Regions from separate parts of the Bacillus shivajii genome, predicted to be linked through region 3. Evidence: riboswitches for the same ligand, from Rfam matches in the RefSeq annotation. Region 3 holds a riboswitch; each other region holds the start of a gene.
The links. A riboswitch is a leader RNA that binds a small molecule or an ion and turns the genes downstream of it on or off. The one in region 3 is predicted to bind cyclic di-GMP.

Region 1 (3,279 bases), 500 kb from region 3:
CCTTCCCATCCAAAGAATAAAGCATTTAGGAGGAAAGCCGCAACAAGTGCTGGATAAAGGACTTTATTATAAATTTTTCTGCTTTTAATATCGGTAATAATACAAATGATAAGAACAACCACTAATAAACTGTTTAATAAAGTCATTCACACTCTCCTCCATTTTCTATCTTTTATGATTAAACTCCGCTTGTGTCTCCGCCAATTCTTTCTGTTACATCTTTGAAAATATCCATGATTGTGTTTCCGAAAATCCCTAAGATTGCTACGACTCCTACTGCAATAACTCCTAATACTAACGCGTACTCGGCCATTCCTTGTCCTTCTTCTTCTAAAAATAATCCTTTAATAAACTTTTTCATGTTTTACACGCTCCGCTCTTTTTATTTTTTTATTAAACTCCGCTTGTGTCTCCGCCGATTCTTTCTGTTACGTCTTTGAAGATATCCATGATTGTGTTTCCGAAAATTCCTAAGATCGCTACGACTCCTACTGCAATAACTCCTAATACTAACGCGTATTCCGCCATTCCTTGGCCTTCTTCTTCTAAAAATAATCCTTTAATGAACTTTTTCATGTTTTACACGCTCCGCTCTTTTTATTTTTTGATTAAACTCCGCTTGTGTCTCCGCCGATTCTTTCTGTTACGTCTTTGAAGATATCCATGATTGTGTTTCCGAAAATTCCTAAGATCGCTACGACTCCTACTGCAATAACTCCTAATACTAACGCGTATTCCGCCATTCCTTGCCCTTCTTCTTCTAAAAATAATCCTTTAATGAACTTTTTCATGTTTTACACGCTCCGCTCTTTTTATTTTTTGATTAAACTCCGCTTGTGTCTCCACCGATTCTTTCTGTTACGTCTTTGAAGATATCCATGATTGTGTTTCCGAAAATTCCTAAGATCGCTACGACTCCTACTGCAATAACTCCTAATACTAACGCGTACTCGGCCATTCCTTGTCCTTCTTCTTCTAAAAATAATCCTTTAATAAACTTTTTCATGTTCACACGCTCCTCATATTTTTTATTCATTTATAGATAACACGTCTCCAACTTTCGTTTGCGAGTGAGATACAGTACCAACAGGAAGTTCTACCACTGACCTTGCATATTTATAATGCTTTCCTGCTTTATTAGGCTGTAAGTTCTCATTTATAGCGACAACTTTATTTCCTTCACCTAAATAAATGACATCAATGGCGTAGTTCATAAAAAACGTATGAACGGATCGACAGGGTTTTAAATGGATTGCTTTTCCTGAGCCAAGCTCTTTTGTAAACATTAATCCTTTCAAGCGTTTCAAAAAACTGTAGGCTTGTTTTACATCACTTGCGAGCACATTTTCATTGCTCAGGTTTACAACCTTCACTTTCTTCACCTCCAAAATGAAAATACCCCACCTTTACCGAAAGGTGGGGTATCTGTCATGCAGTTGTACATTCATATAGAATAGGATAGAAATAGATCAAAAACGAACTATTCCCATCATCTTACTCCATATTAAATATACAAAACTGCCCCAAATCTTTCGGTAGCTGGCTGGCATTGCGCTTTCGCACAGAAGCCCCTAAAGCTTTGCGTCACTAGTTTTCACTAGTTTTGCCTTTATCGAGATCGAGAATGGTTATTCACGTATCAGATCTCTTAAACTCATCATAATGGACTAGACAAAAAATAAATATCCATCTGAAGGTCTATCTTTCGACATTTTCATTGTATCTCGATAAACCCCAATCTCCTTTTTGTAGTATAAACGGACTACCAAAACCCAAATTAATGTAAAATAAATGAGTAAAAGTTTAATCCTTCATAAATTTTCCCATAACCGTATGCTATCAAGCCTATTTCATTTAGCTTATTTATGAAGTAATTTTCTGAATATTATTTCTCCAGTGCTAGATAGTTTTCGACAATACTGTTATATGGACTTTTCCACTCCTTATTGCATTAAATAATAGTTCTGATAAATTATTTTAGAAATTGAATCCATTCATTCATAATTGTTGCTAATTGTAGAAAGCTAGAAAAAAGTGGAACATAAAGGGGAATGGAAAACATGCTTCAAACATTATCGGACTCTGCCGTTGTTTTAGGACGAGTCGTCACGATCTTTCCATTATTATTGGCTTTTGCACTTTTTATGGGGAAAAGAGCCATTGGTGAAATACCCGTATTCGATTTTCTCGTTATTATTACAATTGCAAATGTTGTTGGTGCAGACATTGCCGACCCAGAAATTCAACACATCCCTACAGCATTTGCGATTGTAACAACTGCCTTGCTTCAACGACTCGTTGCAAAATTAAAATTATCCAACCGGAAAATAGGTAGATTACTTACATTTGAACCAACCATTATTGTCTATAATGGAAAGATTTTAAGAGAAAACCTAAGAAAGAATCGTTATTCGATTGATAATTTATTACAAATGCTTCGAGAAAAGAATGTATTTGATGTTAATGATGTACATCTAGCGGTCCTAGAAGCAAGTGGTGGTTTAAGTGTATTAAAAAAAGGGGATAAAGAAACCGTCACGAGAGAAGACTTGCAAATCAAGAATAAAAAAATGGATATTGCTTACCCGGTCATTGTGGAAGGAAACATTTATTCGTCCGTACTTAAAGATTTGTCACTTACTGAATCGTGGTTGTTTGAACAGTTGCATGCCCGTGGAATACGAGACCTACAAAAAATCTTTTATGCATCCATTAATTATGAACATGACCTACACATTTCGTTAAAAGACGAAAATCCAAACCAAGCCCCAATTATATATCATTAATTCACCCAAATAATTCCAGTTGCCAGGCACATGGAATTATTTGGGTGTTCATTAGAGCGCTAAATTTGTGATGAAATATATCATTTCTGACTATCACTAAAAGACTTTTATTAATTCGTCTTTTATATGCAACTTCATCTTCTTTTAACTCTTCACCAAAAATTTTCACTGATCCTCTATAATTTTGGATTAGCTCAGCATAATCTTTACTGTCATACTTTCCCCTGCTCGATTCAGCCCAATATAACCAAAAATTTCCCTTCCTCTACTTCAAGGTCTATATCATTTAAGATCATTTTACTTCCAAAACGTTTTGTTAACCCTTTTATCGAAATAATAGGATTTTTATGATGTTCGATTATAACCACCCCCTTTTCCCATCCATATTTTAACATAATTGAATTAATTTCATAACTCAAAATATTATGCGAAATTCCGTATGATGAGTGTGAACTTCACTTCAGAGGGACGCTTTCCCGAGGGCTTGTCTTCA
Region 2 (3,279 bases), 1.4 Mb from region 3:
TTTAAACCGCTTCTGTTTTGTGATAAGTAGATATAAATTTAATCGTTTCATCATTAAATTGCCTTGGTTGATCGATGTTACAGACATGGCCTGAATCTTCAATTCTTTTTAACAATAACCCTTCTTTTTCTTCAACCAGCTTTTCTACTGCTGGCAAAAACAAATAATCTTCTTCTCCCATAATAAACATGGTTGGAATACCATTAAAATTTGTTTGTAATCGTTCTAGTAGAGGGTTCATTGCCTTTAGTAGGGCGAACCAACGAATAAACTCTTTTTGACACATTTTCTTCGCTTGATCTACAAATGCACTCCTCGACTCAATATGGTTACTCTTTGGCATAATAATCCATGCAAGAAAGCGATAAAGCCACATATACGGAATAATATATTTCGTTAAATTACCGAGAGCCATTAAAAACTTTGTCCTAACATTTAGTTGAATGACTGCACCACCTAAAATCATTGATTCAATACGGTCCGTATGTTTTTGTGCCATTGTCTGAATAATGATCGTTCCAAGAGAAATGCCAACTAGATGGGTTGACTTAATATGTAGATGGTCAAGGACATTTACAACCTCATCTGCAATATCTTCTAGTGAATCACCTTTTTGCCAAGGGATACCATTCGATTTACCATGCCCTCGTAAATCTATTAATAATACATTAAAGTGTTTCTTAAAATCTTTTACTTGTTTATGCCAAGTCGTTGAATCTCCGCCTGCCCCATGTATAAATGTTACCCATGGTCTACTGGCATTTGCTATGTATACTCGGTGGTGTAACATAAATAATATACCTCGCTTCTTTACTTGAAAATCTTTGATGTACGTTAGCATTATACCAAAAATCAGACTTTTTTTGTTGCTAGATGTACCAACTAGATAAAAACTTATCGACAAACTCCTTATTTTTAAATTCCCAAACTATGAAAAAGAGGTGACATGAGTCACCCCTTCCTTTTTATCTTTCAGCATCTACCCAACCATTCTTTATTGCTTTAACCATTGCATCTGTACGATCATTTGCGTCCATTTTCTTTAAAATCCTACTTATAACGGTTGTAACAGTAGAGTGAGCAAAAAATAATTTTTCTGCAATTTTACTATTGTTATAGCCATCTAAAATCAAATCAAGAACAGCACATTCTCTTTCTGTTAATACTAGAGATATTTTTTCTTTATTTAATTTAAGGGTTTTAATCGGCTTTAACCTCATCTTTTTATTTTCTATTTCTAATGTGAGATTAATATGTGTTTCTGGTTCCAGAAATGCTTGCTTTTCTATTAGGGATTTGATCACGATCTCATAATGATTCTCTAAGTATGGTAATGAAACGATTCCATTTATAGGTAATGATAAGAAATTAAAAATTTGTTTTCCAATTGGCTCTTTACTCACTAACAATATCGTAGAATGTTCTGCTTTAAAAGAATGAAGCTTTTCTTGTAAGTGGTAAAATGATTCTGGTGTAAGCTTTTCAACTAATAGTACAACCCACGAATGGCCTTCTTTCATTATTGAAGGGTGGTCTGTTTGGACTTTTTTCATATACATTGCTTTTAATTGATTAGATATGTCATCTTTTACATTTTCAGGAAAGTCATTATTTGAATCTATATATATGATTTTTGCACTTTGTGTTTCGATTCTTTCTTTCACTTCAAGCATGATAGATCCTCCCAAGTTTTTTTTATGGTTTGTCATTGTCAAACGGCAACTGGCTGACTTAGCTTTGTTATGCCTTAGTCCCTTTAGTTTTGCGTCACTACGTTTCCATAGGTTTGCCTTTTTCGTTTCACCTCGTTTCTGTAAAAGGATCATCATGTACGAGAAATGTTTTTACCATCATCTCTTCTTCTTCACCTTTTTTTCTAATGCGTATTCATTGAGGCAACTTAAAGGTATTTATTGATTACGCTATTAATAAATCTTAGCAAAGAGCTGAAGTCAGGTGCTGTACACGGTCTTTTTATATAAATAAAAAAAGCTGCTTACATATACATAATGGGCAGCTTGAATAAATGAAACATTTATGCAGCTGGCTGGCGTATCTTTTAGATTTAGCCCCTTTAGCTTTGCGTCCTGCTTTTTCAAACAGTTTGCCCTTACTATTTATTTTTTCGACATAATTTGATTTATTTTAACAATCTCTGCACATTGTACTTTACCATAAAATATTACCTAAAATCAATAGCCAGGCTAGTTATTTCTTCCTATACAGTATTATTGTTTTTTCCTACAAACTTTAAATATAGACAAAACTAGGATTTTAAACGCATAACAAAATACCCCCAAATATTACCAGGTGCCAGGCACGTGGTAATATTATGGAAATGTCCTATGCTTTATAGTCAAAATTGAGGATTAACGGACATAAAAAAACTGCCACATTTGTGCGTACACATTTGTGACAGTCTTTGGATATTAACTCGCTTTTTTCATCTTTTGTTTTCCGTCTTTGTTGCTTTGTCCGAGCTCTTTTAATTCTTTGTTCAGTGCTTTTACTAAACCGTAACACATCACAAGCACAATAAAGGACAATGGTAATGCACTGACGATAATCGCCGTTTGTAAGCCTGCCAATCCACCTGAGTACATTAAAACAGATGTTGATGCAACTAAAATTAATCCCCACGTAATTTTCACTCGATTTGGAGGATTTAACTTTCCACCTGTCGTCAGCATTCCTAACACGAATGTTGCAGAATCTGCTGATGTAACAAAGAACGTTGTAATTAACGCCACGGTTAAAACAGATAAAAGAGCTGTTAATGGTAAGTTTTGATAAACAAAGAATAACGCCGTTTCCAGACCTTGTCCTGATACATCAAGTCCTTGGAATAACTCTAAATAAATCCCTGTTCCACCAAACACCGTAAACCATAAACCACATACAACCGTTGGAACTAATAATACTGCAACCGTAAATTCACGAATTGTACGTCCTTTTGAAACTCGTGCAATGAACATCCCGACAAATGGTGTCCATGAAATCCACCATGCCCAATAAAAGATCGTCCATCCTTGTGTCCATGCTAACTCATCTGCATCGAACGGTGACAAACGAAGTCCCATAAACGCAACGTTTTGTACATAGCTTCCTAAACCTGTCGTAAACATATTTAATAAAAATAACGTCGGTCCTAGGAAAAGCACTGCAAATAACAACAATGTAGCAATTGTCATGTTGGCATTACTTAAATACTTAATCCCTTTAGAAATACCGGTACTTGCTGAGACAATGAAAAGTACTGTAATGATCGCCATAATGATC
Region 3 (3,279 bases):
AATGATATCCCCTTCGGTTGTATCAATTTTGTCTATATATTCTTTGTCACTGATGTCAATGCAGTGGTCGAGCAAAAATAAGAAGAGATCCTTCTTACTATTGAAGTAGTGAAACAACGTTCCTTTTCCGATACCAGCTCGTTTAACAATCGCGTTTGTTGATGCTTGTTCATAACCCTTTTGAATAAACTCTTCAAAAGCGGCGTTCATAATGCGCTGTTTTTTTTCTGCTGCTAGTTTGTGAAATGGTGAGTTAATACGTGCCATCCTCCTTTACCTAAAGCGTGTTGACCACATGGTCAACACTATGTTAACACCGTATCGACCGGGTGGTCAATACAATTTATAAAAAGTTTCCATAAGGAATGTGTCTTATGGATCAGATAACTTCGTAGTAATTCGATATTCATATTTATTTACAAAAAATTAGGGAAATAAGTTTTATACTGTAAATATAAGGGAATGTGTAACTTGTGTACTTATAGAGTCGACAATAGGTTAAGCCATTTGAAGGTGAGTTCTCGAGAAAAAAATGCAAATCCATGATTTTATAATAAGGGGAGGATTATTGCATGCTGACAGAATCTGATTCTACGCATTGTAATGAAAGGTTTACCGCAATTCAAACTGCAATTAAAAGATTTATATTACGTCAAAAGCATGATGTACATAAAGGGGTTGTTAATGGAAGGTTTATGTCATGGCTATTAAATATAAATGGGGAGGGTAACCAAGAAAGTGGAAAGAGATTTAAGCCATTTAACCAATTAAAAGGAGTAACTAGAAAATTTCAGGATCTTACTGAGAAGGATCTTACAATGCTTGGAGTATCGGTTGGAAAAGGAGTAAGTTTGTTATTTACAAGTGGCATTGAAGTAAGGGGAATTGTTACAGAGGTTATAAGGGAAAACGATAAAACGATACAGGTGACTTTCCGTGATTGCTTTGTTACATATGAAGATGAAGTTTTATTTGATCCAAATTGTGGGTTGTATCATTTATCTGTTGAAGAAACAATCCCAATGTTTTGTCTTCATGATCATTTGAATAGTCATAGCGGTAATAATACATTGACTACACTCTCTCGGTTAAATGATCTATATGAACAAATCAGAGGTGTGAGAACAGGTATTCAGACTGCTGGAATTGTTGTCATTGCAGCAGTTTGGGAGGAATTGAAGAAGACAGATAAATACGACTGGCTCTTGCGATTAGAAATGGTTGAAATCCTACAAGAACGCAATTGGTTGCCTGAAGTAAGGAATGAAATCGAGTGTGATCTAGAAAGGATAAAGGTGCAAGACGAAAAGTTCTATTTAGTAATAAAAAGTGGTTTGGATGTATGCAAGTGAAATACTCACCACTAACGTTGGGCTAACCCCTCACACGTTTGAAGAGGGAGAATTCTTTGGGAAGAGCGTTAAGAGTTAATGAGTTAATAATGGTTTTAGGTGAATGTACCTAAGTTACAAACAAACTAATAACTTGGGATTTCATTAAAACTTATAAAATAATATTTACCTTTTCTATTTTGCTTGCCGTACTGGCGGGCAATTTTTTGTTCGAGAAGTTGATATGATAAGTTAACCCCATTTAAGAGCAGATTAGATTCCAATGATTGTAAATGAAATTCTTCGTCAGGGTGTGTCGAATTTCCTATTTTTTTGTTGCTTTATGTAAGATTATTCTATAGAATAGATTTTATTGGAAAAGTAAATATAAATAATCATGTAAAAGGCAAACTATCTCGAAAGGATAGGACGCAAAGCCTAGGGTCTAAGGTGTATGTCACTATGATCGCCTGGTTACCAAATACGATATACCTAGGTAAATGTTTGGCTATTCTACTATTTTAGAATAGTCTTTTTTATTTTCCATAATGTGAGCTGGAAAAAAGTATTTAAAAGTCATCAAAGAAAATTAAGTGGAGGGTGAAGAATGATTTCGAAATTCAAGAAAAAAAAGAATGACAATCATGCAAGGAAATTGAAACTTAAGTTAAGGACAAAGTTAATTGCTAGTTTTTTGTTCGTTTCATTAATTTTTGGTGTGGCAAGCGTAGTCTCCTACATAAATATGAATCAATCAAATAATTCTTATAGTTATATCATTGATACGGTCATTGAAGTAAGAAATATTAGTTCAGAAATTGAGTACAATATTAGTCGGCAAAGTAGTAATATGCGAGGGTATTTATTAACTGAAGACGAAGAACAGCTTGAAAGATTAGAGGCAGCGAATGAACGAATCTTTCTATTAATTGAGGAAGCAAAAGCGTTGAGTACTATTGAGGAAACAGTGCAACGTTTAGATGTAATTGAAGAGATGAATGAACAATATATGGAAGAAGTCAATTTAGCTTTAAACCTAGGGAATACCCATATCGATCGAGCAATTGACCGTACAGTCAATTATATCATTCCCCGAGGTAGAATGATGGCAGACGAAGCTGAAGGATTTACAGAATGGTTAGATGGAGTTGTAGAGGAACAATATACGCAAACGACTCAAGAAACGAACCAAGCAATGGTATTTGTTGTTGCGATGAGTGTCATTGCATTCATTTTAGCAATTGTTTCTGGAATTATCGTTTCAAACCTAATATCAAGACCGATTATCGGATTAGCGAAAAATGCAAAACAATTAGCTTCAGGCGATTTATCTATAGAGAAGCTGACAGTTAAAAGCCGTGATGAGGTATATGACTTAAATGAGTCGTTCAATGAAATGACTGATAGTTTACGTAATATGGTCTCTCAGATTTCAACGAATGCAGAACAAGTGGCAGCTTCTTCAGAAGAGTTAACAACTAGCGCAGAAGAAACGAGTAAGGCAACGAATCAAATTACAGAGTCCATTCAAGAAGTAGCGACAGGGGCCGATAATCAAGTTCAAAGTACAAACTCGGCAAATCAAACGGCAAGTGAAATCAAAAGTGGTATGCAGGAAATTGCTAAAAGTGTTGAATCCGTAATTTATTCGAGTGCGACAGCAGATGAAAAGTCTGCAAACGGAACAAAGGTTGTTGAAAATGCTGTTAAACAAATGGGAGCAATTGATACAAAAACGGCAGAGATTGCGAATGTCGTCAGTCAATTAGGAGATAAGTCCAAAGAAATTGGTAGTATTATTTCATTAATTACAGATGTCGCGGAACAAACGAATTTATTAGCATTAAATGCCGCAATCGAAGCTGCTAGAGCAGGGGAACATGGAAAAGGGTTTGCTGTTGTTGCTGACGAAGTGCGTAAATTAGCGGAACAGTCCAATCACTCTGCG

Region 1: linked by a shared signal. The riboswitch ahead of LGQ02_RS20635 (DUF192 domain-containing protein) and the one ahead of LGQ02_RS21425 (CHASE3 domain-containing protein) in region 3 are both predicted to bind cyclic di-GMP.
Region 2: linked by a shared signal. The riboswitch ahead of LGQ02_RS16580 (response regulator transcription factor) and the one ahead of LGQ02_RS21425 (CHASE3 domain-containing protein) in region 3 are both predicted to bind cyclic di-GMP.

The regions. Positions count from the first base shown of each region.
Region 1 is NZ_CP084703.1:4,306,881-4,310,159, forward strand. Features, by position in the region: gene LGQ02_RS20610 (A24 family peptidase) at 1-146, opposite strand, end outside; gene LGQ02_RS20615 (Flp family type IVb pilin) at 179-361, opposite strand; gene LGQ02_RS20620 (Flp family type IVb pilin) at 394-576, opposite strand; gene LGQ02_RS20625 (Flp family type IVb pilin) at 609-791, opposite strand; gene LGQ02_RS20630 (Flp family type IVb pilin) at 824-1,006, opposite strand; gene LGQ02_RS20635 (DUF192 domain-containing protein) at 1,029-1,373, opposite strand; cyclic di-GMP riboswitch class I at 1,532-1,618, opposite strand; gene LGQ02_RS20640 (DUF421 domain-containing protein) at 2,061-2,786, shown strand.
Region 2 is NZ_CP084703.1:3,435,922-3,439,200, forward strand. Features, by position in the region: gene LGQ02_RS16575 (alpha/beta fold hydrolase) at 2-790, opposite strand; gene LGQ02_RS16580 (response regulator transcription factor) at 966-1,673, opposite strand; cyclic di-GMP riboswitch class I at 1,715-1,801, opposite strand; cyclic di-GMP riboswitch class I at 2,036-2,119, opposite strand; gene LGQ02_RS16585 (glycine betaine uptake BCCT transporter) at 2,430-3,279, opposite strand, start outside.
Region 3 is NZ_CP084703.1:368,869-372,147, forward strand. Features, by position in the region: gene LGQ02_RS01900 (TetR/AcrR family transcriptional regulator) at 1-267, opposite strand, end outside; gene LGQ02_RS01905 (hypothetical protein) at 573-1,352, shown strand; cyclic di-GMP riboswitch class I at 1,727-1,813, shown strand; partial or broken gene LGQ02_RS21425 (CHASE3 domain-containing protein) at 1,939-2,685, shown strand; partial or broken gene LGQ02_RS21430 (methyl-accepting chemotaxis protein) at 3,043-3,279, shown strand, end outside.